Regions from separate parts of the Paenibacillus larvae subsp. larvae genome, predicted to be linked through region 3. Evidence: riboswitches for the same ligand, from Rfam matches in the RefSeq annotation. Region 3 holds a riboswitch; each other region holds the start of a gene.
What was found. A riboswitch is a leader RNA that binds a small molecule or an ion and turns the genes downstream of it on or off. The one in region 3 is predicted to bind cyclic di-AMP.
Positions count from the first base shown of each region.

Region 1: linked by a shared signal. The riboswitch ahead of BXP28_RS10845 (TrkH family potassium uptake protein) and the one ahead of BXP28_RS17735 (resuscitation-promoting factor) in region 3 are both predicted to bind cyclic di-AMP.
Region 2: linked by a shared signal. The riboswitch ahead of BXP28_RS13315 (C40 family peptidase) and the one ahead of BXP28_RS17735 (resuscitation-promoting factor) in region 3 are both predicted to bind cyclic di-AMP.

Region 1 covers NZ_CP019687.1:2,072,668-2,082,611, forward strand. Annotated here, with positions in the region: gene sdhB (succinate dehydrogenase iron-sulfur subunit) at 1-485, opposite strand, end outside; gene sdhA (succinate dehydrogenase flavoprotein subunit) at 488-2,248, opposite strand; gene BXP28_RS10825 (succinate dehydrogenase cytochrome b558 subunit) at 2,270-2,923, opposite strand; gene BXP28_RS10830 (LysR family transcriptional regulator) at 3,174-4,088, shown strand; gene BXP28_RS10835 (cation:proton antiporter domain-containing protein) at 4,174-5,037, opposite strand; gene BXP28_RS10840 (potassium channel family protein) at 5,094-5,759, opposite strand; partial or broken gene BXP28_RS10845 (TrkH family potassium uptake protein) at 5,775-7,156, opposite strand; cyclic di-AMP (ydaO/yuaA leader) riboswitch at 7,181-7,354, opposite strand; gene BXP28_RS10850 (CPBP family intramembrane glutamic endopeptidase) at 7,526-9,130, shown strand; gene uvrC (excinuclease ABC subunit UvrC) at 9,214-9,944, opposite strand, start outside.
Region 2 covers NZ_CP019687.1:2,556,452-2,566,395, forward strand. Annotated here, with positions in the region: gene BXP28_RS13315 (C40 family peptidase) at 310-1,185, opposite strand; cyclic di-AMP (ydaO/yuaA leader) riboswitch at 1,188-1,335, opposite strand; gene BXP28_RS13320 (polysaccharide deacetylase family protein) at 1,622-2,632, shown strand; gene BXP28_RS13325 (3D domain-containing protein) at 2,936-3,826, opposite strand; gene BXP28_RS25165 (IS3 family transposase) at 4,414-4,596, opposite strand; gene BXP28_RS13335 (sugar phosphate nucleotidyltransferase) at 4,807-5,529, shown strand; partial or broken gene rfbB (dTDP-glucose 4,6-dehydratase) at 5,526-6,472, shown strand; partial or broken gene BXP28_RS25170 (SDR family oxidoreductase) at 6,648-7,033, shown strand; gene BXP28_RS13355 (hypothetical protein) at 7,320-7,760, opposite strand; one part of gene BXP28_RS13360 (IS630 family transposase) at 7,973-8,512, opposite strand; one part of gene BXP28_RS13360 (IS630 family transposase) at 8,515-9,018, opposite strand; gene BXP28_RS13365 (GNAT family N-acetyltransferase) at 9,086-9,944, opposite strand, start outside.
Region 3 covers NZ_CP019687.1:3,425,349-3,435,292, forward strand. Annotated here, with positions in the region: gene BXP28_RS17730 (ABC transporter ATP-binding protein) at 1-147, opposite strand, end outside; cyclic di-AMP (ydaO/yuaA leader) riboswitch at 404-624, shown strand; gene BXP28_RS17735 (resuscitation-promoting factor) at 900-2,051, shown strand; gene rnmV (ribonuclease M5) at 2,169-2,723, shown strand; gene rsmA (16S rRNA (adenine(1518)-N(6)/adenine(1519)-N(6))-dimethyltransferase RsmA) at 2,720-3,625, shown strand; gene yabG (sporulation peptidase YabG) at 3,676-4,554, shown strand; gene veg (biofilm formation stimulator Veg) at 4,799-5,074, shown strand; gene BXP28_RS17760 (small, acid-soluble spore protein, alpha/beta type) at 5,294-5,476, shown strand; gene ispE (4-(cytidine 5'-diphospho)-2-C-methyl-D-erythritol kinase) at 5,590-6,444, shown strand; partial or broken gene purR (pur operon repressor) at 6,606-7,426, shown strand; gene BXP28_RS17775 (RidA family protein) at 7,446-7,835, shown strand; gene spoVG (septation regulator SpoVG) at 7,951-8,235, shown strand; gene glmU (bifunctional UDP-N-acetylglucosamine diphosphorylase/glucosamine-1-phosphate N-acetyltransferase GlmU) at 8,364-9,761, shown strand; gene BXP28_RS17790 (50S ribosomal protein L25) at 9,847-9,944, shown strand, end outside.

The DNA.
Region 1 (9,944 bases), 1.4 Mb from region 3:
CAAGTCATACAAGTAGATAATTCATAAGCCCATTGACGTTTAGACTCTGCCATACGAGGGCCGGGACCAAGATCGTAAGTTCCATCAATCAGAATCCATGCCTTGACTCTCTTTAGTGCGTTAAACATACGGCTACGGTCAATAACCAGATCACGAACAACCGGAAAAGTCTTCATAGGTGCAATTCGCAGAGGCTGCTCCAGCTTATCAATCAATGCGGAGCAGGCCTGGCGGGCTCTTCCGTTAATAACCATCGAGCAGGCACCACATACTTCTTCCAGACAGTTCGACTCCCAACTCACCGGGGTTGTTTGCTTACCCGAAGCATTAACCGGATTCCGCTGAATTTCCATTAATGCACTGATGACATTCATATTCGGGCGGTAAGGAATTTCAAACTCCTCGGGATAAGAGGGTTGGTCCGGACCGTCTTGACGGGTTATGATCAGTCTGATTGTTTTTTGGGAAGATTCAGTTTGTGCCATGCTCATTTGCCCCCTTTCTTCTTGTCCGTCGTGTAATCCCGTTTACGAGGCTTGATTAAAGAAACATCCACATTCTCGTAGCTGATTTGAGGGCCTTCTGGTGTCCACGCGGCTTTAGTCGTTTTCAAGAAATTCTCATCATCCCGTTCCGGGAATTCAGGTTTGTAATGGGCTCCCCGACTTTCGTTACGCAGAAGGGCTCCTAGAGTCATAGCTTCCGAAAGCTCCAGCATATTCCAGAGCTGACGTGTGAAGGCCGCACCCTGATTATTCCAACGGGACGTATCTGTCATGCTGATGTTCTGATATCTCTCTTTCAATTCCTTGATCTTACCGATTGTCGCTTCCAGCTTGCTGTTGGTACGTACAACCGTCATATTGTTGGTCATCCATTCTCCAAGCTCTTTATGCAGTACATAAGCATTTTCCTTGCCGTCAAGCTTGAGAAGTTTCTCATATTTATCGATATGACGCTTTTTCTCCCGTTCAAACATGGAGGAAGGTACATCTTCAACGTGCTTCTCCAATCCGCGGATATATTCAACGGCTTTCGGTCCCGCAACCATGCCTCCGAAAATGGAAGATACCAGGGAGTTAGCTCCCAGACGATTCGCCCCGTGATATTGATAATCACATTCTCCTGCAGCAAATAACCCCGGAATATTGGTCATTTGATTATAATCTACCCACATGCCGCCCATGGAGTAGTGGACTGCGGGGAAGATTTTCATCGGAACTTTACGTGGATCATCTCCAACAAATTTTTCGTAAATTTCAATAATGCCGCCCAGTTTTACATCAAGTTCCTTAGGGTCTTTATGAGAAAGGTCCAAATAGACCATGTTTTCCCCATTGATTCCAAGCTTCAAATCTACACAAACATGGAAAATTTCACGTGTAGCAATATCCCTTGGAACTAAATTTCCGTAAGCAGGATATTTCTCCTCAAGGAAATACCATGGTTTTCCGTCTTTATAGGTCCAAACACGTCCGCCTTCTCCGCGTGCCGATTCTGACATCAGCCGCAGTTTATCATCTCCGGGAATCGCTGTCGGGTGAATCTGGATAAACTCTCCGTTCGCATAATGGACTCCCTGCTGGTAAACGGCGCTAGCCGCTGTTCCCGTATTGATGACAGAGTTGGTTGTTTTCCCGAATATAATGCCAGGTCCGCCTGTTGCCAGAATCACCGCATCGGAGGCAAAGGTTTCAATCGCCATCGTATGCAGATCCTGAACGACAATTCCCCGGCACACCCCATCGTCATCAAGAACAGTTCCCAAAAATTCGGCGTGCTCATACTTTGTTACCAGGCCAGCGGATTCCCAGCGGCGTACTTGCTCATCCAGCGCATACAGAAGCTGTTGTCCTGTCGTGGCACCTGCAAAGGCCGTCCGGTGATGTTTGGTTCCTCCAAACCTGCGGAAATCAAGCAGCCCCTCAGTCGTCCTGTTAAACATAACTCCCATCCGGTCCATCAGATGAATAATGCCTGGCGCAGCTTCACACATAGCTTTCACCGGAGGTTGATTGGCCAGGAAATCTCCTCCGTATACTGTATCGTCAAAATGTTCCCAAGGAGAATCGCCCTCCCCTTTGGTGTTAACAGCTCCGTTAATTCCACCCTGAGCACATACAGAGTGGGAACGTTTCACAGGTACCAGCGAAAACAGCTGTACATGAATACCGGCTTCTGCTGCCTTAATGGTGGCCATCAATCCTGCTAGGCCGCCCCCGACGACAATAACTTTGGAATTCGACATTTGCTTTTCACCTTCCCCTTATCATTTATGACTTATCACAGGTACATTGCTAAACTGCGGGTCTGTGAATGCAGTCAGAGACATTATGAACATAACGGACATAATGACAAATACACCCATCCAAATATAAGTGGATACTTTTTGAGCGCGCGGCCCGACTGTAATTCCCCAGCTTACCAGAAAAGACCACATCCCGTTGCTGAAGTGGAAGACAGCGGATAAAATCCCAACCACATACAGAACAAAAAATACAGGATTGCCCGCAATCTGATGCATAGTAGTTCCCAATTCTTCATGAGACACATTGCCTAAAGCAACTTGTACCCGGGTACTATACAAATGCCAGATCACGAAAACGAACGTAAAGATACCGGTTACGCGCTGAAGCAAAAACATGGTGTTTCGGAAATAGACATAATTTGTCACGTTGTTACGGGCAGTGAACGCTACATACAATCCGTAGATAGCATGGTAGGCCAGCGGAAGCCAAACCAAGAACAGCTCCAAAAAAAATATAAGCGGCATATTATTCAGCCACAATACGCTGTCCACAAAATCTGAATGCCCTTTCGTGGCGGAGTAATTCGTCAGCAAATGTTCAACCAGAAAGAAGCCGACCGGGATTACGCCAAGCAAAGAATGCAGTTTACGGGAATAATAAGAATTCGCCCTCATTCAGTTAGTCCCCCTCCTCAAATAATAAAGAACGACAAATTCAGACAAAGCCAACTTCCATTGTACTTCTGCTGGAAAAATGAGTCAACCCAATATTATCCACGTCTTCCCAATATTGAATTCGATAAATTTTCAATTTTTTTGTGAACAACTGGTGACATCTATTATCGTACCTCTTTATAGCTTATAATGGAATTGCTTATTTTGTATAATTTCTTATAACGAATAATTATAAGAAGGGGACCGGACCATGGAACATTTGGAAATTTTTGCAACAGTTGTCGAACAAAACAGTCTCAACAAGGCTTCCCAGCTATTGAATATCTCCCAACCTGCCTTGTCCAGAAAAATCAAAAAATTGGAGGAAGAGCTTGGGGTGGAATTGTTTGAACGAAGGGGAAAAAGACTTGAACTGACCCGGGTAGGTGAAATATGTTATGAATTCGCCCTGGAGCTTAGACAGTTGGAACGAAGATTCCATCAAACGATCCGGGATTTTCAAAAACCCGGCCGCCATGTCAGCCTTACGATCGGAGCCAGTTTGACCACACTCCAGTCTACTCTTCCGGATCTGATCACCTTATATACCAAGGATCATCCGTATACCGATATTAAGGCATTGACCGGAAAGACACATGAGATTGTTACCATGGTCAAGGAAAAAAAGGCCGATATTGGTCTTGTGGCTTCTTCCATCACTGTCCCCGGCCTTGTCTGTGAGCCTCTCTTTGATGACCATCTGGTTCTGGTACTCCCAGCCGACCATCCATTCAAAGAGCGTACTTCCCTAGCCATTCATGATTTAAATGATTTGTCTATGATTCTTTTCTCAAAAGGGACCTGGTATCGTGTTCTTACAGACGAACTCTTTCATAAATACTCCATCATGCCGGATGTCAAGATGGAAATTGATTCATTTGAGGCAATACTGAGGCTTGTCTCAACCTGTAAAACACCGACTTTGCTGCCCCAATCGTATTTACGTACTCATCTGCTCGCTTATAATGACCTCATTATCAGACAGCTTCCGGAGCTGGAGCAGACGATCCGGACTACATCCCTTATCTATTTGGAGGATTCGCTAAAGATGCCGGCGGTTGAGCAGTTTGTCGAAAATACGTACCTATACACAAACGGACATAAAGAAACTCCCCGTCTTTCATAGCAGCTTTTCCCCAAAAACAAAAAACGAACCGGAACTACCGCCTCCCTTCGGCAGCAGTTCCGGTTACCGGTTTATCCTATTCTTCTTATTGCCCGGAAGGTATTTCCAGGCCAAGGTTGCGTGCTACAAATGCCGTTGTACTGGCCTGAACGAGGATGGTCATTAAAACAGCCAGGAAGGTAACAGAAGCGATAATATCGGTGTAGGCTATTCCGAGCCCCGCTACCATACCGGATAAAGCTGCCGGGATTACTCCTGTCTCCCTTACCCAAAACATAAACACAATCTCATTCCACTTCCAATTCGCTTTCCGATCCGGAAGTGTGCAAATTAGAACCGTAAGCGGGCGGGCGATAAACATAAAAATAAAAATGATAGCCAGGCTTTGCCACAGATTGGCCCAAATTACAGTAAAATTAACCTGGCTGCCGAGCAGGATAAAAATCAGCATCCTCATTAAGGAAGTAATATTATCCGTAAAATGGGACATTTCGTGAAGCTTGTCCTCCATATCCAGCTTGAATAAAGATGCATTGCCCCAAATCAGCCCTGCGGTAAATGTAGCCATAAAACCGCTAAAATGCAGCATCTCCCCGGCCCAATAAGCCCCGAGGGCAGTCACTACCATGGAGATGGTTGCATAATCCCGCAAAATGCCCAATTTCAAATGTGCCGTTAAAAAAGACATGGTAAAACCGATCAGACACCCGAGTGCAATTCCTCCGGCTGCCGTCTTCAAAAAATCCAGTATTCCGGAGGACAGGGATACTTGATCTGTTCCACTAACCAGATGCAGTCCCTTTCCGACAATCATCCCGGCGATCAAAAAAAGTGCGACATCCGGGAGCTTTAGCCAGCTTGCCGCTTTTCCGAACAGCATACCCAAACCGAAAATGAGAATTAGCAAAAATAAGACATGATGAATAGATCCGGTTATGGCATTTTCCATCTTCTTCTTCTCCTTGGCTGCCCCCGCCGGTTTTATTTGAAACCTGCCCGGGCAGCTTATCTGATGACTTCGTCTTCAAAGCGGTCGATCTGTTCGTTTTTTCCGATAATAACCAATACGTCATTGGCTTGAATCGTATCTTCCGCTTTTGGTGCTATAATGATGCCGTCGTTCTGCTTATTGATCGCCACTACACTGCACCCAAATCTTGCCCTAGGGTCCAAATCTTTTAGCGTAAAACCCGACAAGCGTGAAGGGACAGACAATTCTGCGACAGTATATTCTGTTGATAATTCTATATAATCCAGTAAATTAGGCGACACTAACTGATGGGCCACCCGTATTCCCATATCCCTCTCCGGATAAATGATTCGGTCTACCCCAAGTTTTTGAAGCACTTTGCCGTGCAGTTCGGATAGTGCTTTAGCTACAACCATCCTAACACCCAAATCTTTCAGTAGAATGCAGGTTAAAATGCTCGCCTGAATATCATCCCCGATTGCTACAACTGCACAGTCAAAGTTCCGTATGCCTAGTGAACGCAAGACCGGCTCTTCCGTTGAATCCGCCGTAACCGTGTGAGTAAGCACATCGCTCATCTGCTCTACTTTTTCTTCGTCTTTGTCAATCCCCAGCACTTCGTTACCCAGTTTGCTAAGCTCTTTGGAAAGACTGCTTCCAAAACGGCCTAATCCGATAACAGCATATTGACTAACAGCCATGGTTCTATGTTCCCCTTATCCTATCGTAATTTTCCCTTCCGGGTAGCGGTACAGTTCTTTATCCGGTTTTGGCCCCAACGCATAAGCCAGGGTTAAAGGTCCAAGCCGTCCGGCAAACATGGTCAGACTGATCATGATTTTTCCAAATATAGTGAGGTACGGCGTTATTCCCATAGTTAGCCCTACTGTACCGAATGCAGATGTAACCTCAAATAGTATTTTCAGAAATTGCTGGCTTTCCGTAGTGGAAAGAACCATAGAAACAAATATAACCAGAAACAGACAAATCATAGAAAGCGTAATCGCTTTGAGAATACGGTCTTTTCCAAGCCGATAGCGAAAGAAAACTATATCCTCTTTTCCCCGGACCATAGCAATCATTGCCCCGATAATAGTCATGAATGTGGTTGTTTTAATGCCGCCCCCGTCGAACCCGGAGAGGCCCCGATAAACATCAGAATAATAATGAAAAACTGCGTAGCCTGCCTTAAGGAACTTATATCAAGCGTATTGGCGCCTGCTGTACGCGGAGTGACAGACTGGAAAAAAGCGGACAGTACCTTGCCAAAAAAACCTTGCTGTCCCATGGTTGCCTGATTCGTATACTCAAATATAAAGATGACCAGAGCACCAAATACTATCAGAAAAGCCGTTGCAGATAATACCACTTTGGTATGTAAGGATAATCGCCGTGTCTTCTTGTATTCCATAATGTCTGACATAACGATAAATCCTATACCTCCAATTACAATCAGTGCCATTGACGTAAAATTAATGATAAAGTCATTTTTGTAACTCGTTAAGGAAGAAAACGGTCCTGAGATTGAACCGAACAAGTCAAATCCGGCATTGTTAAAAAACGAAATTCCATGAAAAATCCCAAACAGAAGGGCTTTCGGAAAACCGAGGTCGAAGGACCAGCGGATAGTAAAAAGGGCAGCCCCTATCCCTTCAATCGTTAAGGAATAGACGAGCACTTTCCGGAATAATCGTACAATCCCTTCCATTGAACTTTGATTAAGAGCCTCCTGAAGAACAAGCCTCTCCCTTAAGGAAATTCTCTTCTTCCGCAAAAAAGCGATTAAAGTTGCCATGCTCATAAAACCTAGACCGCCGACCTGAATCAATAAAATAATGACTACCTTGCCGAAGACGGTAAAATGTGTCTCTGTATCTACAACTACAAGTCCTGTTACACAAGTGGCGGAAGTTGCAGTAAACACGGCGTCAATGAATGGCATGGAATAGCCGTCTGCTGAAGATATCGGAAGCATCAGCAGAAGCGCACCGATCAGTATAATACTGGCAAATCCAAGAACTAAAATCTGCGGGGGCTTTAATCTGAATATTTTGCCCGGTATGTTCATCATTTCCTCCTGAAACACAAAAAAAGGCATTGGAAACCCACTGCCTCATCGGTATGGTTCCCCATGCAAAGCCTACGAGGTTAGCTGACGGATTCGGATGCATAGGTCACCCTATTCACCGGTCTATGCGCATTTCTGCACAATGTGTATACTTAGGTATACCCGGCGAAATTCACCCCAATTAAATGGTTCCCCCGTTTTACTATTGAAATTCAGCTTATATATTTGAATGATTGAATTATATATGTCTTTTCTACCGGACACAAAGTCATTATTGACCGAAATCCAGCGAAAATAGCCGTTAAATCACCTTGTTTGAAACGCTGAGGCATGCGCTGGCATCCTTACACATTCTATGATAACTTTAGGATGAAACTCTTCATTTTAAGGAGCTTTTCTATGAAAATCAAACCCGGCAACCGCTATCTTGTTTTTCTCGCTATTATAGGTATTATTCTCTACTTATCAGTGGCCTTTATACCCCCTGCGGACGAAATAGATGATGAAGCCTATATGTATGAAAACAGTCCGCTTCTTTCCAAGAAAGAAGCCGCGGATAAAGCCGTGATTTTCCTGAACGATAAACAAATGTTCCTGGAAAATCCCGTAACCTACACTGTGTATCAATCAGAGTCAAACCTCAGCGGGTATATCCAGAAGGAGAATCTTACTGGATCTTACGAGGATTTTAAAGAAAAGTTCCCTCTTGAATATTATTTGATTCAGGTCATTGACGGGGCGGATGGCAGACAATTTGAAGTAAAAGTGGATTTTCAGACAGGGGCCGTGGTGGGTTGGTATTCCAAACCTGATCAGTTAGATCCCCCTACGGAAGACCAAGCAGAAACCATAGGGCGCAAAGCCATTCAAGATATGGGCTGGCCGCAGGAGCAATTTAAACTCACCGGACTAAGCACGCCCGAAGCGGATCTGGTTTTCGAACAACAGCAGCCGTCGATTGGAGGGGCTCACCTGAGAATTCAGGTTCAGTTGGATCACAATATGATTGCAGGAGTTTCACCTGATTTCGCAATCCCGGATTCGTTTATAAAGTGGATGGACTCACAAACGGATACCGCGGGTACAATGACTTTAATCAGCATGCTGCTCAATATCGGAATGACTATTTCGGCTGTTATTTATGTCATTTTAAAGCGCCGGCAAATTGCATTTCATCGCGGGGTCCTTTTATGCACCGTCTATCTTGTTCTGTATTCTCTCAACAATGTCAATTTGTATCCGACCTACAAAGTATATAAAGGGCATTTTGCGGCAGGATGGGAAAGTATGTTTTCCGTTCTGCTAATGAACATGCTGATAATTGTGATAGCTGTTTTCCTGTATTTCCTTCTTCTTGCAGGTAATCAGATGTGGCAAGAACAAGGATGGAGACCAATACCAAGGTGGAAAGACAGAAACTTTGGTAATGAAGTTCTTAGCGGCATGGGAAGGGGATATTTACTCTGCTTGTTTTTGATGGGCCTACAGCAGCTCCTGTTTTTTATAGCCGATAAAAACTTCCACGTATGGTCTGTCAGCGACCCGGGCGATTCTCCTCTGAATATGTTGAATCCGTGCATCTATCCTTTAATGGCCTGGGTAGCCGCTATTTCAGAGGAGGCAACATTTCGGCTCTTCGGTATCATTTTGTTTAAAAAGCTGTTTAGAAACAACTTTATAGCTATACTGGTGCCCAGCATCATTTGGGCTGCCGGTCATACTCAGTACCCGGTATTTCCTGTTTACACCCGGTTGATCGAAGTCACCATTTTAGGCATCGTATTTGGTTATGCGTTTTTGAAATTCGGCTTTTTTACAGCCCTGTTTGCCCATGCGGCCATGGACAGTACACTTATGGGATTATATTTGATGACGGTGGGCAATGATGCATCCCTCTTCGGGGGAATCTTCTACATGATCCTCCCTGCTCTTGTGGCAGGAGTCCTTTGGCTTTTTCATAAATGGCTGTTGAAAGGAATCCGTTTTGCAGTCTTTAGACGGTAAGTCTTTGTATTCGTCTATTAACAACAAGCATCCTTCACCATCCTTCAATAGGAGGGAAGCTGCTCTTTCTCTTATCCATGCCCCTAATCCCCTGTTGGAGTATCCATATTTCCATTCAGGGATGTCAAAATCTGTGCCGCCAATTTGTCTCCGATCCCGATGGGGCGGAAGTCTTCGACTTTCGCCTCTTTGATTTTTTTGACGGAACCAAAATGTTTGAGCAGCAGCTTACGGCGTTTTTCCCCAATGCCTGGGATGGCATCTAATTGGGATTGGACCATCGATTTTGCCCTTCGTTCGCGGTGGAAAGTAATGGCAAAACGGTGCACTTCATCCTGAATGCGGTTCAGTAAATAAAATTCCTGGCTGTCCCTTGGAATTGGAACAACCTCGGCCGGATCTCCCATTAACAGCTGGGCTGTTTTATGTTTTATGTCTTTGGATAATCCGCAAACGGGAATGTAGAGGCCAAGTTCGTTCTCAAGAATATCTATGGCGGCGGAAATCTGCCCCTTGCCTCCGTCCACGATAATTAAATCCGGCATTTCGAGCCCATCCTTTAGGACACGCTCATAACGCCTGCGAATAACCTCCCGCATCGACGAATAATCATCCGGTCCCTGGACCGTCTTGATTTTGAACTTCCGGTATTCTTTTCGTTCCGGTTTCCCATCGATGAATACAACCATAGCCGCGACAGGGTCCGCCCCCTGGATGTTGGAATTATCAAAGGCTTCAATGCGTCGGACATATCCGGTTCCTATCCACTCTCCAAGGTTTTCAACCGCCTTGATTGTCCGTTTCTCATCCCGTT
Region 2 (9,944 bases), 870 kb from region 3:
CGCCTCCTTTCCCTATCAGTCTATGAAACTCTATTAAAAAGGGAACGGCGTCACCCATGTCATTTTTGTTGTCAAGTTGTAACCATTTGCCTGTACGGCTTATTCTATAATGAAAACAATAAAACAAAGAAGAATATCTGAGTTTTTCTGGGACAAGTAGAAATTACAGTTTTTACTATTTCCGTAGTGCTTTTTTAGCGCCCCAAGTAAGACCGGTATTTAGACTCTATTATCTATCAAGAAAAACCGCCTCCGGACAATGTCCGAAAGCGGTCTGACTCTCTAACTCGTTCCAATATAGGTATGTCCTTACATTACTTTTTTAGCGCCTACATACACATTTTTCCAATAACTGTTTCCTAAACTATCGATTTTGACTCCATCACTGGTAGCGGAAATAAATTGGTTACCGCCGATATAAATGCCCACATGGAACACCTTACCGCCGCTTGCGAAGAAGACAAGGTCTCCCTGTTCCGGGTTGGATACGGAAGTTCCCGCAGAACTGTACATGCCTGAAGAAGTTCTCGGAAGAGTAATATCCTGTTTATTAAAGATATAAGTTACAAACCCAGAGCAGTCGAACCCGCTTGGAGATGTTCCTCCCCATTGGTATGGGACTCCGATATACTGTTTGGCTGTAGATACGATTGCTTTCTTAACAGATGAGGCTGTATCGTTGTCTGGTACTGCAGGCTTATACCAAGCCGGAGCATGGTATTTGCCGTCTGCTCCAAGAATACCAATTTCATTGTTTGCATCCCATTGGACAATATGTCCAAAGTGATCTCCTATAGAGCGGATATGTACATAAACACGCCCATTTTTAATAACAGGTGGAGTGCGCAAAGTTACGCTTCTATTATCTACCTTTGCTTCAACCTTACCGGATCCCAATTCAAGCACATGGCCGTTTCCTGTGACTTTGACCCTGACTTGAGAATCGTTATTAATCATTTGATGCTCCACTTTATAACCTAAATCATCGGCTACTGCCCGAAGAGGAGTCATCAATGATCCTTGATACAAATAAGGCATAGCATCCGGAAAATCAACCAGATGGTCGTTGATCTGAACTTTAACCCCGTCTGGAATAGCTGCGTGTGTAGTCGTAGCGGATGCAAATAAACCTGTAGTTACTAAAGCACCTGAAAGGACAAGACTTTTCAACCATTTCGTGGACAAAAACATTTCCTCCTTATAGCCTCCGAGGTTAGTTGACGGGTTCGGGAAGAGGTATTCCCTAATGCGTAAATCTAGCAAATTCACCCCAGTAAATCGTCCCCCGTACCTGCTCCCTGATTGTGAAAGAGCAGGACTCGGCATCATATTCTTATAAAAGTACAACAAATTTCCCTGTTGAAAGGTTAGCATAATTCATCAGAGTTTACAACCCTGCCGCCTATTAAAAACTTTTATAATTCGAATCAATTTCATAATACAACTGGTGAGCGCTTAATAGACAAGATATAGATGAATACGGTTCAGATTTAACTACTTCTTGTAACCGTTCGGATTGAATTCTGAGTTATGAAATTGATTCATTGGCTCGGTCCGCATAAAAAAGATTCCGCTTACAAAAACTATTCTCATTAAAATCTTAGAACGGAGGCGGTTTCTAATGGAAAGTAAACCTGGTATTGTTTGGATTTGTGTCATTTTATTGACGTTTATAGCCACCGGATGCATGCCTTCCAGTTCTCCTTCTAAATCCGTACAGCCACCTGCCGGTACAAAATCCCAGGATATAATGCAGGAATGGACCGAACAGCAAACCAAATACACCCCCGTCCTTGACAAATATCCGCCCGGTCCGATTCCCGTCCCTACTCTTCCGGTTTCGCCTGTTCCGAAGCCGACTCCAAAACCTAAGGGAGAGAGGCATGAAACTAATAAGCCGTCGCTGCCGGTACAAAAACAATCGGATAAAGCGGGGAAACGATCCGGTAAACAATCTGCCCAGCAAAAAAAGCTATCTTTGGGGGAATTGAGGCGAAAGTATGCAGAAACATTCATTCTCAGCGGCCCGTCCAGGCAAAAAAACATAGCCCTTACTTTTGATGACGGGCCTGACCGCCATTTTACGGTTCAGGTTTTGGATATCCTGAAAAAATATAGGGTACATGCAACTTTTTATTTAGTTGGAAACAAGGCCAAGGCGAATCCCGATATTGTAAAACGTATTGTCAAAGAGGGGCATACGGTAGGCAATCATTCTTATTCCCATCCTCTTCTGACCAAAATGAGTCTCCGGCAATTCCAGCAGCAGGTAGAATCAGCGGAACAAATTTTACTCAATTTAACCGGTTATTTACCTAAGTGTTTCCGCCCTCCCTATGGTGCCATTAATGAAGAGCAGCTTGTTTGGGCGGCTTCCAAAAATTATCTGGTCACAAACTGGGATATTGATTCCCTCGATTGGAAGGGACTTTCGTCAGAACAGGTTTTGACAAATATATGGAGTCACAGACACCCGGGGGCTATTGTCCTCCAACATTGCGGGGCAGGGAATGCAAATCATGATTTGTCCGGCTCTGTAAAGGCACTTCCCCAGCTTATTGAGAAACTTGCGGCCGAAGGATATCGATTTGTTACCGTACCGGAACTTCTGAATATACCCTCTTCCCGGTAATAAATAGAAAAATATCATTCCAGGAAATAACGACCCAATTTCTTTTCAGATATTCCGGAACGAATAGCGCCGAAGCAAAAATCTTTTCCCTTTGCATACTTTGTCTGCTCAATGAAAGGGACTCCCCAATTTACGGGAAGTCCCTTTCTTACTGCCGGCAAAGCCTTTGCATTCATTGTTACGGGGGAAAAGGTTTTAGCTGGAGAGCGTTAGCGGGTGCCTTTCATTCCGGGAAATCACGATACAGTATCTTTCAAATTTCCTGGAATGAACAGGGCCGGAAGCAAAACCTTTTCCCTTTATTTATTTTAAAACATACAATTGGATTTGCTGAACCCCAAAATTATTTACGTGTTTTTTTGAACCCGGGATGTAAATATCGATTTTATTCCCTTTAATCGCACTGCCTGTATCGACAGCTTTGGCGATCATTCCTTTAGCAGGAAGTCCCGGGAAAGAATAGCCTGTAATGTATACCGTTGAACCTAGCGGAATAACTTTAGGATCAACCGCAATAGTACCCAAAGTCAGCTTGTTGCCGAAAGAATCAACACCACCCCATGGACCGTTTTCACTGGGATCACCGGAATAAGCGGTAGCTTTCATGTTCACCATTTTGCTGTAATTTACTGTCTTGCCTGAAGCAGTGGTCAACGAGTTGCCGCTCGCAGCTGTTTCCTTGTTATTAGGTGTCTTCGCTTCAGGTTTGACAGCTTCTGTTTTGGCTGCCGGTTTGGCAGGTTTAGAAGTTTGCTGCGGAGCTTGCTGGTTTTGCTGGGAGGGTTGCTCCGGTTTAGAATCAGTTGCTGGTTCCGCCGTCTCCTGTGAGGCCATTTCTACCTTTTTAGGTACCTTCAATTCCATGCCCTTGGTCAGTTTTAATGGGTCGGCGTCTATATTAATAGCCATAAGCTCCAAAGCATCTACCCCCAGACGGTTGGAGACATTCCATAATGTATCATCTTCCTCCAAAACCACCGTATCATGGTCAGCCGTGGTAGAAGCTTGTCCTTTAATTAACTCTTGAAATTCTTTTCCGGGGTTTATCGCGTAGGAACCAAGCACATCCTGATAGGATTGGGTAATTTGGGTCACTTTGGCTCCTTCCGTCATCTGTGCGCTAGTGGGAGCCGTAAATCCAACCAAAGTCAGCAAGGCAGTTGCACTGGCAATACATGTTTTCACGTGCTTCATACTAGTTTACTCCTTTTGTTAAGATAGCTCCATTTCTCGAATAGCCCAGACTTCCATCTAAACTGGTCTATTAAACGATCAACAGTAGTTTTTTGATGAAGTAGATTCATTCTATGATCGATTTCTATTTTCCGTTCCAAAATAGGTTTCGACATTTATTCATATGCCCGGATTGCGGGCTCTCTATTTGCTCTACAAACTATCATATGTATCTACCAAAAATAAATAACTATAATATGGAAAAAAAGCTTCTGAGAAAAAGCTGAGGAAAGGGAAAAAACTAGTGGTATCAATAGTTTGAACGAACTATTTTTACAAATATGGGGGGAGTTTTATCAGAAAACTTACATGGTCCCCTCATGATTTACTCATTTTTCTCATCCTTTCCCCATGTATTTTTATTCAGAGTTGATGAAAAAAGATAAGAAAGCAGTACCCTTTTATGCCAACATTACTTTCAGAACGATTCCACTTTAAAGTCACACGATTGGCCTTTATATCTATTGTTTGTTACCCTGTTGTATAAATTTTTTTTACTTGGGATCATTATTTATTTTGGACACATACTATCTTAATCATCACTTTTCTCAAGGTTGCAATTTATGCCCGACAGTCTTAATTGAGATGGATTGAATTTGGTTTTTGTCGTAAAACTCATATGGAGAAAGATCACAAATGCTCGAATGAATTCGTTGCTCGTTGTAAGACCGAATGTACCCGCCAACAGCCCGGTAGGTTTCTCCGTACGTCTTAAATTCGTGTCGTGCCAAACACTCATCTATATTCGGCGTTTTTGGCTGAATTTGTCAGCAAGTGGGGGACCCGGTATGCGAAGTGTTCCCGCCGCCACGCCAGCAAGGACATGAGCCAATTTTTTCGCCTTATGCGATAAGCGTCCATGAGCTTCTGTCAATGGAGCATATCATTTAACTATGGTAAAAAAATATGCCAACCATTGTGCAGAAAGGGGCGGCCGCTTGATGAAAGGAGTTATTCTTGCCGGAGGATCAGGTACCCGGCTAAAGCCGATGACCCGGTTTCTTAATAAGCATCTCTTGCCTGTCGGTCCTTACCCGATGATTCATTATGCAATTTCCAAAATGGCCGAGGCGGGAATCCGTGATATATTGCTCGTTACAGGAAAACATTCCGGCGGGTTGTTTATGGACTATATCGGCAGCGGCCGGGAGTGGAACGTCCGTATGTCGTTTAAAGTGCAGGAAGAGCCGGGAGGCATCGCTCAGGCTCTTGCCTTGGCGGAGGGCTTCGTTAATCCCGGGGAAAAATTCGTTGTACTTCTCGGCGACAACCTGTTCGAAGACTCGCTGACGGAGGAATTCGCCCGCTTCAGGGAGCAGCCCGAGCAAGCCCGCGTGTTCTTAAAAGAAGTTGAAGAACCCCGCAGGTACGGAGTGCCGGTCATGGACGGCTCGCGCATTGTGCGGATTGAGGAGAAGCCGGAATTGCCGAAATCGTCCTACTGCGTGACCGGCATCTATATATACGGCGCCGGGGTGTTTGACATCATCCGAACGGTCCGGCCTTCCGCGAGAGGCGAAATGGAAATTACCGACGTGAACAATATGTATGCGGCCTGCGGCATGCTCTCCTACGACATTCTGAGAGGATGGTGGATCGATGCGGGAACCCACCTTTCGTTCAGGGAGGCTGCCCAAAGAATGGCAGGGGAGGCCACGCCATGAGGCGGGTCCTTGTAACCGGCCGGATGGGGTTCATTGGCAGCAATTTCGTGCGTTACTGGCGGGAGCGCCATCCTGCGGATATCGTCGTCAATCTCGATCTGCTGACCTATGCGGGCAATATGCGTAACCCTGGCCGATCTGGAAGAGGGGCCGCACTATCGTTTCGTTTGCGGTGATATTGCCGATGCGGACTTTGTCGCCAAGGTGATGGCAGAAGCGCAGATCGATACGGTCGTGCATTTTGCCGCCAAAATCCCACGTTGACCGCAGCATTGCGGACCCGCAAAGCTTCGTCAGAACAAATGTTCTTGGCACGCAAGTGCTGCTGGAAGCAGCACAACGGCAGGGCGTCACCCGGTTTATTCAAATTTCCACCGACGAGGTGTACGGTACGCTTGGGCCGGAGGGGCTCTTTACGGAGACGACGCCGCTTGAGCCCAACAGTCCTTACTCGGCAAGCAAGGCGGGGGCGGATCTGCTTGCCCGCGCGTACTTCGAAACGTACGGCTTCCCCGTGATCGTCACCCGCTGCTCGAATAACTACGGACCTTTCCAGTTTCCGGAGAGGCTGATTCCGACCCTCATCACCCAGGCTAGCCGCTTCCCGTATACGGCGACGGCCTGAACGTGCGCGATTGGCTGCATGTACACGACCAATGTTCCGCGGTCGAGAGGGTGATTGAGGCGGGGGTTCCGGGGGAGATATACAACGTCGGGGGCAGCAACGAAAAAAACGAACCTGGAGCTCGTTCACCGCATTTTGCAGGAGCTGGGCAAGCCGGCCTCGCTGATCGAGTTTGTCCCTGACCGGTTGGGGCATGACCGGCGTTATGGGATCGATTCGGGTAAAATCCGCTCGCAGCTCGGGTGGAATCCGGCATGCCGGTTTGAACACGGCATTGTGCAAACCGTGCAATGGTACGTGAGCCACGCGGCATGGTAGCAAAGCATACTGGATGGGACTTACCGTCAGACTAATCAGGCCGGGACGGGAGGGCACGTCGGATGAGAATCGTCATTACCGGAGCGGGAGGACAGCATGGCAAAGATCTGGTGGCGTACTTGGTCCGAAACATGACATCGCCGCGTTGACCCGGTCCCAGTTGGATGTGACGAGCATGCAGGCGGTGAGCGAGACGATCGCGGGGGCACGCCCCGACATCGTCATTCATGCGGCTGCCTATACTCAGGTTGATCAGGCAGAGCGGGACCCGGAGACCACATATATGATCAATTCGTTGGCTCCCGTAGTGTCACGCTTGCCGCAAAGAAGGCGGATGCGAGGCTGGTCTTTATCAGCACGGACTATGTTTTCGACAGGAAAAAAGAAGGCATCTATGCCGAATCGGACTGTACGAATCCGCTCAGCGTATACCGCAGCTCCAAACTGCACGGAGAGAAATTCGTCCAGGTGATCTGCGACAACTACTACATCGTGCGCACCTCGTGGCTGTACGGGAAGTACTGCAGCAATTTCGTTACCAACTTTCTTTTGTTGTCATAGTAGTTAAATTCTCCTCAAACTAGGTTAGTTTCAGTCTACTTGACCTTATTTTTTCACAGTAGCTGTTTATCATAAAACCTTTTTGTAAAACCCAGAGCCTTCGGCTTGCCGTCCCGGCATGGGCTACCTTATTTGCTAAAAATCCTACGCCATAATTACGATCTTTTGAAATTCGGTCCAAATGAGGATATACGGCTGAATATAAGCTTCGGCGGGCTGGACATATTCTGTACAGATGAAAGAAAGCAAATAACCCCAAGAAAAGGGGCCTTGGGATTATTTGAATTTAATCGGAAACCGCAAGAGCATTGAAGCTTTCGGGACCTACGCGAGTTGCTACAGCTATACCAGTTACGCTGACAAAAGCCTGATAAGTCAAGAAGCCAGGATTCGGAGGCAGGAAGTCGGAACCAGTAATTGTGATGACTTCTGTGCTAAAAGTGGCATCACCGAGCAGAGGTAAAGTATGGATCGCTGTATAAACAGTCGTTCCTACTCCTGGTCCGCCCACTCCTCTGACAATTTGAATGATAACGGATGAAGCAACAGTAACAATCGCACCTATTGTAACGGTGGATTTAAATTGTACACGCAAATTCGCTCCTGCACCTGCTGTGATTAACCCCAACGTTCCAAATAAGACTGGAATACTGGTAACAAGAGTCAGCGGAGCTCCAAATGATCCTGAGTTTTGAGAGATCTGAGCGTCTAAATAAGTCGGCAACATTTTCCCCTCCTCTCATAGTTGATTGCTATATTCTATGAATCTTTCACAGTTTTGTTTGGACATTTTGGTAGAAATGGAATACAATCCTTGGATCTTGATAACAAAAAAAGACGATTCATCACGCCACCTTCAGATGTGGGTGAATCCTCGCCTTAGAGGAGGGTTTAATGAATCCAAACTTATTATATAAGTTGAACGAAAGAAAATAGCAATCAAAGTCGCACGCACAGCCGGTCAATAATGGCATGAGGATGCTTCATGATTTCATCCATAAATTGCCCGACACGCAGACGGATTTCGGAAACGGCCGAATAGAATACGTTATTGATCACACTGGACTTGAGCCATTTCCAGAGTCCTTCTACGATATTTAACTGAGGGCTGTATGGAGGCAAGTACACAAGCTCAAGCCGATTTTTTTGCGCTTCCAGAAACGGCCGAAGCAGCTTTGCATGATGAATCCGGGCATTGTCCAAAACCAGAGCCAGTTTCCCTGTTGGATAAGTCGCCATGACCTTTTGAAGAAAGGAAAGAAACGTTTCAGCGGTGTACTGTTCATCTTCTTGCCAAACGATGTGTCCCGTTTCATAGTCAACCGTGGCCAGCAGTTTGACCCCACGATGCTTGCCCGTGGTTGGAATGATGCGTTGCTTCCCGCGAAGGAACCAGGTCTTCTGAATCGCCTGGTAGTCCCGGATCATCGACTCATCCTCGAACAGCAAGTGATCAATCTCCTCGTTCAGTAGCTTTTTTTCAGTTCAGGAAAGGTCGTTTCGGTGAAATGGCGTTGTTTCTTGGGATCTGCTGCTGCGAGCGTGTAGGTCGGTTTCGTATAGCTGAGCCCTAGCCGCTCCATGACCTTGGAAATGCCTCGGAGCGAATAGCAATGGCCCCATTCGCGTTCCACGTACGTGGCAATCAGTTCAAGCGTCCAGTTGTGCTTTGCCGTAAAGCCGACCTCATGGGGAACCGAATAGGCGACGGTTTGTTTCAAGCGATCCTGCTGCTGCTTCGTCAACCGAGTAGGAGCACCTGAGGAATGCTTGATTTGCAAGGCTCCCAGTCCACCGTTCTCGTACGTATGAATGTAACTGCTCACCGTCATTCGGTTTCGATTCAAAATGTCAGCGATCGCCTTCATGGATGTGCCTTTCAAATGCAAATAGATCGCTTGGTAGCGTTCATACATTCGGCGCTCTTTGGTTTGTTGCATGGCTGCCGTTACTTTTGCCAGTTCGGTATGTTTATCCATTGTCATCCCCACTTGTCTATTCTTGATCTGTTTCTTATTCGACAAATGGTTCCTTTTTCCTTGCCAAGGTTTGCTAAGAATATTGATTCAACTTATATAGTAGCATTTGTGAAAAATAAATACTCTCCTGCAGCGTTTCTCCAACGGCGAAATGAAATTGCAGATTTTCCCCCTCTTCACATGTAAACAGTCCGATTTGTATTCCTTTTTTAAACCATTCATAAACAGCCAGTTTTGTATTGGACGATGTAACGAAAATAGTCACATATAATCTATTAGCTAATTCGATAGTCATTTTACTGTCCAAGTATATTTTTCTATTTTGATTTTTCGGTAAAATAACGATTTGTTTTCCATTTTGCCAACCATACATTTTTTTTATATACGATTTTCCCTGCCGTCCCCAGAAAAAGTGAAAAACAAAATGTTTATCATCTTTTGTTTTTTTCATATTGACTTGCAGTACCGGAAGAGGATAACCCGTTAAATATTCAACTTGCCAAGTTCCCATGTCGCAGGAAAGCAGTTTTAGAACATGGCCTTTCAGATTTTTATCAGTAATTTGTATGTCTTGAACCCGGGGGTGTTCTGACATGGATTGAAAAACCAGACCTTTATCATTGAATGAATACGGAATATTATCAGGAATCATTAAACCCGGCAAAAAAATACATCCGTCCAATGAAGGCTTTGCTTTTCCAATCTCTTTGTCTTTATAAGCAACATTGGTAATTGCCCCCTGCCGCTTCCCAATTTTTATATCAAACCTGTTATTTTGAATAATATAATGCTGCTCTTCTTCCGTATGGATGATTTTTTCCTCTACCCAAATGGCGGCTGCACCTGACGGCAGAGCGGGTACATGTTTACTCTTTACTATATTCGCGTATACTTCTTCTACCTTTTCTTCAACCGTATAATAATGGGTTTTG
Region 3 (9,944 bases):
CTTTATCGTGGTACTTTTGCCGGCTCCGTTTAATCCGATGAGGCCTACCATTTCTCCTTTTTTAACGGAGAACGTGATATTTTTTAAAACGGGTTTTCCTGGCAAATAGCCCCCATAAAGTTCTTCAACGGTAAGGACATCTGTCATCATGATCACCTGCTTTTATTGCTAAATGCTGTAAAACTATTATAATCAAAACTGAGTCAAAAGCATAATTGGAATACATTTCCTTAGAAATTCTCATAAAAATTTAGTTTTAATGAGGAAAAGGCAGAAAAGATGGGGGTTATCTTCATATAATGGACTAATAAAGCCAAATTTTAATGAAAATAAGGGTGGCTTCCTCTTTACAGAATATGCTGGAACAGCGTAATATACTTTCATGATAACTTAATAAGCTATCTCAATGTGATCGCTGAATTTCCTGGTAACAGGAAAACGGGGGGAACCGCTGTGAATACCGATAGGTGGGAAAAGTCGAACCTAATCGGAGGGTAACAGACCATTATGGGGTGAATCCTTACAGGTCCGGGCTGGTGAAGAATACCGGCAAGGGTGGGTAAGGTAGGGCTACTCTCAGTCCGAATCCGTCAGCTAACCTCGTAAGCACATGAGAGAGGGTACATTGTAGTGTCGTCTTTAAAAATTAAGACAGATTTTCTCAGGCCACGGGAAGATTCCTCTTTCCCTGGCTTTTTTTGCTTTCGTTAGGACGAGGATCCGTCAGGGATCCACTAAAGACTAAAGAAGGAGGTGGATTGAACCCGCTGGTGCCACTACCTTGTCATCGGATACGGGGGAGGCCTAACAAGGCACGGCATTCATTATATTTTACTTGAGTCACGTCATTTTAATCATGCATAAACTCGACGGCGGGACTTTGAAGGAGGACCGAAGAAGTGGGCAATATATCGAACCCTGAGACCCATGAAAAACGATCATCCAGCATGTCCTTCGCATTGCGATGGAAGCATGAAAACTTGCGTATGATTTCTATTGTGGCCATTATTTCATTCGCTTTGACTTTCATGTTGTTGGTGTTGTTGTACGGTACGGCTACCAAGAGCGTATCCCTAGTTGTGAATGGACAAGAGAAAAACGTCGAAACCAGACAATGGGTCCTGCAGCGGCTACTGGATGACGAAGCTATTACAATCGGAGAACACGATTATGTGTCTGTAGCGCTGGACAGCAAAATTCAAGACGGTCAGAAGATTGTGATTGACCACGCTATACCGGTTGAACTGAAAGCTGATGGACAGACCAAAACTGTTTACACAACTGCAAGAACGGTAGAAAGTGCATTGAAGGATTTTAATATAACTTTGGCAGATTTGGATAAAGTAAAACCTTCCATGGACTCAGCTCTAACTCCGAATATGGGCATTCAGGTTATCAGGGTAACAAAGGAGTATGAGGACATTACCGAACCAATTGCCTTTGACGTTGTGAAGAAAAATGAGGAACAGCTGTTAAAAGGCAAGGAACAAATTGTGCAGGAAGGCAAGGAAGGCATCCTGTCCAAGAAAAAAGAAAAGATTTTTGAAGATGGCGTACTGGTTGCTGAAGCCATTGTGAATCAGGAAGTACAGTCCGAGAGCGTAAACAAAGTCATTGCTGTCGGTACAAAAGAACCTGTGACGATTGCCTCGGTTCCCGAACCGAAACAAATACCCGCCATGGTTAATAAATCTACGGTGAAACAACCTGAAACGAATTCAGGCGGGCCCCTGGCTAACAGTAAAAAAATCTTGAAAAATGTTACGTTGACGGCCTACTCCGCTCAAGAGCCAGGCTTAAGTATGGCTACGGCTTCCGGTGCAAAAGCTGCAGAAGGAAGAACCATTGCGGTTGACCCAAGTGTTATCCCTCTTGGATGGTGGGTATACATTGAAGGTATCGGCTATCGTCGTGCGGAAGATACAGGCGGAGCGATCAAAGGCAACAAAATCGACGTTTATTTCGATACATTAGACCATGTGAACCGTTTTGGGGTAAAACGCGGCCTGACGGTTCACGTTATTGGACCAAACAAACCATCCGAAGACTAATCCCTGCATAAACAGGGTATACTGCTTCCCATACAAGATGGCGAAAAAGAAGAGGAGGTTCCTCTTCTTTTTTCTGCGTTCTGTGAAGTTTGAAGGAAGAGAAGAAGGGGAAACTAAATGATTAAAGAGATCATTGTCGTTGAAGGCAAGGATGATACAACAGCCATTAAACGGGCCGTAGAGGCGGAAACGATTGAAACAGGAGGTTCTGCAATTAATCCGGCTACTATAAAACGTATAGCTCTGGCCCAGCAGCGCAGGGGTGTCATTATTTTTACAGATCCGGATCACGCGGGGGAAAGAATCCGCAAAATAATTTCAGCCAAAGTCCAGGGATGCAAGCACGCGTTTATAACCAAAGAGGATGCAGAAAATAAAGGGGATATCGGGGTGGAGAATGCTACTCCGGAAGTTATCCGCAAAGCTCTGCAAAACGTTCGTACGGAGTATGAAGGGGCAGTCTCCCAGCTTACTATGGAGGACTTGATCCGTGCCGGCCTGATCAATCATCCGGAAGCAGCCTCACGCCGTCTGGAAGTAGCCAAGCGGCTTGGAATCGGTTATTGTAATGGTAAGCAATTTTATAAACGCTGTTCTATTTTTCAAATCTCCAAGGAGGAATTTGAAGCGGCGGTAGAACAATTACAGGATAAAGAAGAGGAGACTTTATGAATTCACACTCCCATTCCTCCCGGGATGTAGCTACTCCAAGAAAAACAAAAGAAATCATTCAAAAACACGGATTTTCATTTAAAAAGAGTCTGGGGCAAAACTTTTTGATGGATTTGAATATCCTGCGCCAGATCGTATCAGCGGCTGAACTGACTTCGCAAAAGGGTGCTCTGGAAATTGGACCTGGCATCGGAGCATTGACCCAGCAACTTGCCAAACAGGCGGGTAAAGTAGTAGCTGTTGAGATTGACCAAAGGCTATTGCCGATTTTGTCGGAAACCCTGGAAGGGTACCCGGCCGAAGTGATTCACGGGGATGTGCTCAAAATGGATTTAAAAGAGCTTCTCCGGGATAAATTTCAACAAGTTTCTGCGGTTACTGTAGTAGCAAACTTGCCCTACTATGTAACGACCCCCATTATTATGAAACTTCTTGAGAATAAGCTTCCTTTAGAAAATATTGTGGTCATGATTCAAAAGGAAGTAGCTGAGCGGATGGCGGCAGTCCCCGGGTCAAAGGATTACGGCAGCTTAAGTATTGCTGTCCAGTATTACTGTGAAGCGAGAGTTATTTCAATAGTTCCACGTACCGTTTTCGTCCCCCAGCCTAACGTGGATTCAGCCGTTATTAAACTTGCCTTGCGGAAGGAACCACCGGTTAGGGTAAGTGACGAAGCTTTCTTTTTTGAGGTCATACAGGCATCATTCGCGCAAAGACGGAAAACGATCTATAACAACCTGGCTGCCAGATATTGCAGCAAAGAAAATAAGAAAGAGATGGAAGCTCTTTTGCGGGAAGCCGGCATCCAGCCTTCTAGACGGGGAGAAACGCTCAGCATTGAGGAATTTGCCCGGCTCAGTGAAATATTGCTCCAATATAAGCAAGGGAAAATAACAAAATAGACACCAATTACCCAATGCCGCCATAGGATAGCCTAGGGGAGGGGATTACCATGAGGCAGGGTGACCTGGTGACGAGAAAATCCTACGGTGGAGACATCCTTTTTCGCATTGAACAAATTATATTCTCCGAGAAGGCGGTATTGCGGGGAGTGGATTACCGGTTGATGGCCGATGCACCGGTTCAGGACCTGGAAAGGGCCAATTCATCCTCTTCAAGTGATTACCCCAGGCTTAACGAGCCTACGGTGCTTGAAACGATGAGACGAATGGGGCAGTTCCGCAAACAACAGCATTCCCGCAATCAATCCGTAATCTCTCAAAAGAATGCGGCCCACTCCCATTTTTTCGAAATGCCGGGGAAAGTGCTTCACCTGGATGGCGACCCATCTTATTTAAAGAAAAGCCTTCATTTATACAACAAGCTTCGAGTGCCTGCCGAGGGCTTTTATGTTAATGAAAAACAAATGCCGGATGTCCTGTACCGTTTATTGCCTCGGATTAAACCGGATATTGTGGTTATAACCGGACATGACGGGCTTATTAAGAACCGGAGAAAGGACTTGAACAGCCTTGAGAGTTATAAAAATTCGCTATACTTTGTTAAAGCTGTTCAAATAGCCCGTCAGTATGAACGGAGTAGAGATAATCTAACCATAGTGGCGGGGGCTTGCCAGTCTCACTTTGAAGCTTTGCTTCATGCAGGAGCCAATTTTGCAAGTTCTCCTGCCCGGATTCTGATTCACGCCTTAGATCCGCTGTGCATTGCTTCCAAATTGGCCTGTACCTCTATACGGGATACAATCTCTATGATTGACATGGCCGAACTGACGGTAACAGGCCTCGAGGGTTTAGGAGGATTGGAGTCCAGAGGAAGCTACCGCTTAGGTGTTCCCCGGCTTAAGGCTTACGAAAAAGAATCCGTTCCATAACATCTATAGCGCCCTTAAAGGGTGCTTTTTTGTGTAAAGATAAGTAAATATAAGCCGACAAGAGCCATTTTCTTTTCTTTCCGTATAATTTCCATAAAAATAACAAACCCTGTCTAAAGAGTTAACTGAAATTAATCCCGATAGACTGTTGACAATAAACTTGCCATCCTGATATAATATTTGGTTCGCTTGACAAAATGTCAGGGTTTGGGTATAATATATACGGAAAGAGGTGGTTGAGGTAATGGCAAAAAATTCGCTGTTGGAAATTAAACGCAGTTTGGATCCGCATGTAGGACAAAAGATTCGTTTAAGAGCAAACGGTGGCCGCCGAAAGACCATTGAGCGATCGGGTGTTCTCGAAGAAACCTACCCTTCTGTTTTTATTGTGAAGCTGGATCAGGAACAGCACACGTTCAAGAGAGTTTCCTACACTTACGCAGATATATTAACGGAATCCGTAGAAGTTACCGTATGCAATGATGAGGGACAAACCCGGATTACGTATATTGAGCACTGAAAGGCTTGCCGGCAGGCTCCCTACGGGAGTTCTGCCTTTTTTGAAAGATAAGGGTGAAATCATTTTCCCTTATCTTTATTTATTTTACGGCCCAAAAAAGTTCGCTTCTAAATAATACGTTGGTCCCCCATTTATCCGGTTCGCATGAGGAAAATCTGTTTAGCGCATACTATTACGGCAAGCATCGTCGCATATGATTGCTGCAAAGGAGGATTTCATATGGGAAGAAGACGCCGTAGTACCATGTCAGATCAATTGAAGAATGAGCTTGCAAAAGACCTTGGCTTTTATGATACCGTACAAAAAGAGGGCTGGGGAGGCATTAAAGCGAAAGATGCCGGTAATATGGTCAAACGCGCTATTCAAATTGCCGAGCAGGCTGCCCAAAAAAAGCGGCCTTAGCAGACATTACAAAAAAGCTGAAGCGGACAGAGCTTTAGCTTTTCTTTTTCTCATTTGTTATAATAATGAGCAGCCATTTCATAAGGCTTAAAGCGCGTGAAGAGGTGAATGTGGTGAAAGTACTGGAGAAAGCACCGGCAAAAATCAATTTGGCACTGGATGTGCTAAGAAAAAGGGAAGACGGGTACCATGAAGTCGAAATGGTCATGACTATGGTTGACCTGGCAGACCGCATCGAAATGCAGGAGATTTCCAGAGACACCATTATTATATCCAGCCAGGCAGGCTACATTCCCCTTGATGAGAAAAATTTGGCTTTTCAAGCGGCCAGACTGATAAAAGAACGGTATCATGTTCGGTCCGGCGTATATATTCATTTGGATAAAAAAATCCCGGTAGCCGCAGGCTTGGCGGGAGGAAGCAGTGATGCTGCCGCCACTATTCGCGGACTAAACCGCTTATGGGGACTCGGTCTTTCCTTTTCGGAAATGCAAAGGCTCGGATCGGAGCTCGGATCGGATGTGCCTTTTTGCGTAAGCGGCGGAACAGCCCTTGCGGCCGGCAGAGGGGAACAGCTTACCCCCCTGGTGAATCCTCTGCAGGTCTGGGTCATTTTGGCAAAGCCTCCGATCAATGTTTCTACATCAGACATATATGGGCGTTTACAGGCTGACCAAATCAGAACCCATCCGGATACTCATGGATTGATAAAGGCCTTGGAGGCCAAAGATTTCAATGGTGTTTGCGGCCTGATGGGGAACGTACTGGAAGATGTGATGTTACCTATGTATCCGGAGGTTCGCCAGTTGAAGGAGTGTATGGAAAAGCTGGGTGCGGACGGAGTGCTGATGTCAGGCAGCGGACCTACTGTATTCGGTCTGGTTGCTAAAGAATCCAAAGTTGCCCGGATTTATAATGGTCTTCGCGGATTTTGCAAAAATGTGTATGCGGTTAGAATGCTGCCTTAGAGATTAAGAAGGTCCCCTAAAGGGGGCTTTTTGTTACAGGGTAAGAAAAAGGTAAAAAAATAGGAAGCTTACCGGAAGAAAACCTTTTCCACGCTTGAATAAAAGCGTATAACAGTGATATATTGACTTTATAATATTCGGATTTTAGTAAAGGGTGCGACATGAAAAAGTTAAAACGTAGCGCAAGATTAGTGGAAATGACCCATTTTATGTTGGATAGACCTCATTCTTTAATTCCGCTCACTTTGTTTGCCGAGCGGTATGGTTCTGCCAAATCGTCCATTAGTGAGGACTTGGGCATTATAAAAGAAGTGTTTGAAGGGGAAGGTTTGGGTCTCGTACATACATTGGCAGGGGCAGCCGGTGGAGTCAGGTATATTCCCAAAGTTTCTTTGGAAGCATCCAAGAGTTTCGTTTTAAAGCTGATCCATCAACTGGAAAATCCCGAACGGATTCTGCCGGGGGGTACCTTTATATGTCCGACATCCTTAGCGAGCCCCGCATTTTGAATGAGATTGGAAGAATCTTTGCATCTGCATTTGCAGAAAGGAATTTTGATGTAGTGATGACGGTAGAAACTAAAGGAATTCCGCTTGCATATGCGACAGCGACTTATTTGAATCTGCCTGTAGTGACAGCGCGCCGGGACAATAAAGTGACAGAGGGTTCTGCAGTCAGTATTAATTATGTATCCGGTTCAAATAAGCGTATTCAGACGATGTCTCTTTCCCGCAGAGCTCTCCCTGAAGAGTCCAGAGTGCTAATTATAGATGATTTTAAACGTGCAGGAGGTACCATTCAGGGAATGATGGATTTGCTCCAGGAATTTAAGGCTACTGTAGCCGGGGTTGGTGTATTCGTGGAATCTGCCGAAGTGGAGGAGCATCTGATTGAAGATTACGTTTCTTTGGCCCGCCTTAGAGGTGTAGATTCTAAAAGTAAACAAATTTCGGTAGAACTTGGTAATTATTTTGATGAATAAAAAAGGAGAGAATAATTTAATGATCCGTACTGTATCTACAACAAAAGCACCCGCAGCAATCGGCCCCTATGCCCAAGCTGTCATGATTAATTCAATGGTATTTACCTCCGGTCAAATTCCTCTTCAGCCTAACGGGGAATTGGTACAGGGAGGAATTCGCGAACAGGCCCATCAGGTATTTAAAAACTTAATTGCTGTCCTGGAGTCCGCCGGCGGTTCACTTCACGATGTAGTCAAGACAACCGTTTTTCTTAAAGATATGAACCAGTTCGGTGAGCTCAATGAAGTGTATGCCGAATACTTTGGGGATCATACTCCAGCCCGTTCCTGCGTGGAAGTGGCTCGTCTTCCCAAAGATGTCCTTGTCGAAATTGAAGCGATTGCATCGATTTCTGTCGAAACGGATTAATTTCCATAAATTTTAATAAAAAATACGTTTTTTCCTATTTTTTGAGAAGGAGTTTGCACTAAAATGTGGAATTATACACCAAGTCCTGTGATTGGAAAAAGGTGGTGAACACAAAGTGCAAATTACAGATGTAAGACTTCGCCGGGTTAACTCCGAAGGGAGAATGAAGGCAATTGCCTCCATTACCATTGATAATGAATTCGTAGTCCACGATATTCGTGTAATCGATGGAAATAACGGTATGTTCGTAGCAATGCCAAGCAAACGAACTCCAGACGGAGAATTCCGTGATATCGCCCATCCGATCTCTTCCACAACCCGTGAGAAAATCCAGGCTGCAGTTCTGGCAGAGTACGACCGTGCCGCTGCAGAAGAGGAAGTTATTGAGGAAGGCGCATAATGATTTATTGCAAGAGAGCTCCGGCCGGGCCGGAGGCTCTCTTTTCTTTTGACCGGAATTGAGCTATATTGAGTGAAGATTAATTTTGCATTCATAGACACTAGTAACAGATAAAGGAGTTGTCAGGATTGAAGGTTATGGCAGTAGTACTGGCCGCAGGCCAGGGGAAACGGATGAAGTCGAAACTATACAAGGTGCTGCACCCGGTTTGCGGAAAACCAATGGTAGGACATATAGTAGACACCTTGGATGAAATAGATACATCAAAAACTTTAGTTGTAGTTGGTCATGGAGCAGAAGCGGTAAAGAACTTTTTAGGTGACCGGGTCAGCTACGCCATGCAGGAGGAGCAGCTGGGAACAGGCCATGCTGTCCTGCAGGCAAAGGATACTATCGGTGAAGAAGAAGGTTATACGTTTGTTGTATGCGGAGATACTCCCCTTGTACGTTCCGAAACACTGAATAAAATGCTGGAGCTTCATAAAAACTCCGGGGCGGCGGCTACTATCCTAACCGCCAGAATGCCGGATCCGGCAGGATATGGACGTATTGTAAGAGGAGAGAACGGCCAGGTTGCCAAGATTGTCGAACAGAAGGACTGTACCCCGGAAGAAGCGGCTATTTCTGAAATCAATACGGGTACGTATTGTTTTGACAATCGTAAATTGTTCGCGGCCCTCTCCAGGGTAACAAATCATAACGCCCAGAAGGAGTATTATTTGACCGATGTTATTGCCATTTTTAAAGGGGATGGCGAAACAGTAGAAGCTTACTGTACGGAAGATCCTGCAGAATCTATCGGGGTCAATGACCGGATTGCATTATCCGAGGCTGAACGGTTGATGAAAGTACGGATTAACCGGGGGCACATGCTGAACGGGGTTACCCTGATTGACCCGGATAATACTTACATTCACAAGGATGTAAAAATCGGATCGGATACCGTGATTCACCCGGGTACCATTTTATCCGGTTCGACGGTGATTGGAGAAGGATGTATCATCGGACCTTTCACTCATTTAAAGGACACGAAAGTTCATGACGGCGCCTGCATCAAGCAATCGGTGGCCCAGGAAGCCGAAGTAGGCGCAGAGACACAAGTAGGTCCGTTTGCTTACCTGCGTCCGGGTGCCAAGCTCGGGCAAGGAGTAAAGATCGGTGACTTTGTTGAAGTGAAAAATGCTACCATCGGGGACGGTTCCAAAGTATCCCACCTGAGCTATGTAGGAGACTCGTTAGTCGGCAAAAATGTAAACTTCGGCTGCGGAGCAGTTACTGTCAATTACGACGGTTTTAATAAAAGCGTCTGCGAAGTGGAAGATGACGCCTTTGTAGGAAGTAACGTCAACCTGATTGCTCCGGTGAAAATTGGCAAGGGCGCTTATGTTGTGGCCGGGTCCACGATTACGCATGATGTGCCTGAGAACGATTTGGCCATTGCCCGCCAAAGACAAACGAATAAGTCCGGATATGCAGAAATTATGCGTAAACGATTATTAGCAAAAAAAATAAAAAATAAAAAATAAAAAATAAAAATACGGAAAAAATGGTTTCATAACCTCCTTCATTCGGGTAATAAAAATTTATCCATGTAAAGGAGGTTCTTTTCTTATGGGAATCATGTTACAAGGGACAACCAGGAATAAAGGAACTAGAGGAGAGTTGAACAAGCTCCGCAAAGAAGGCAAAATACCTGCTATTGTTTATGG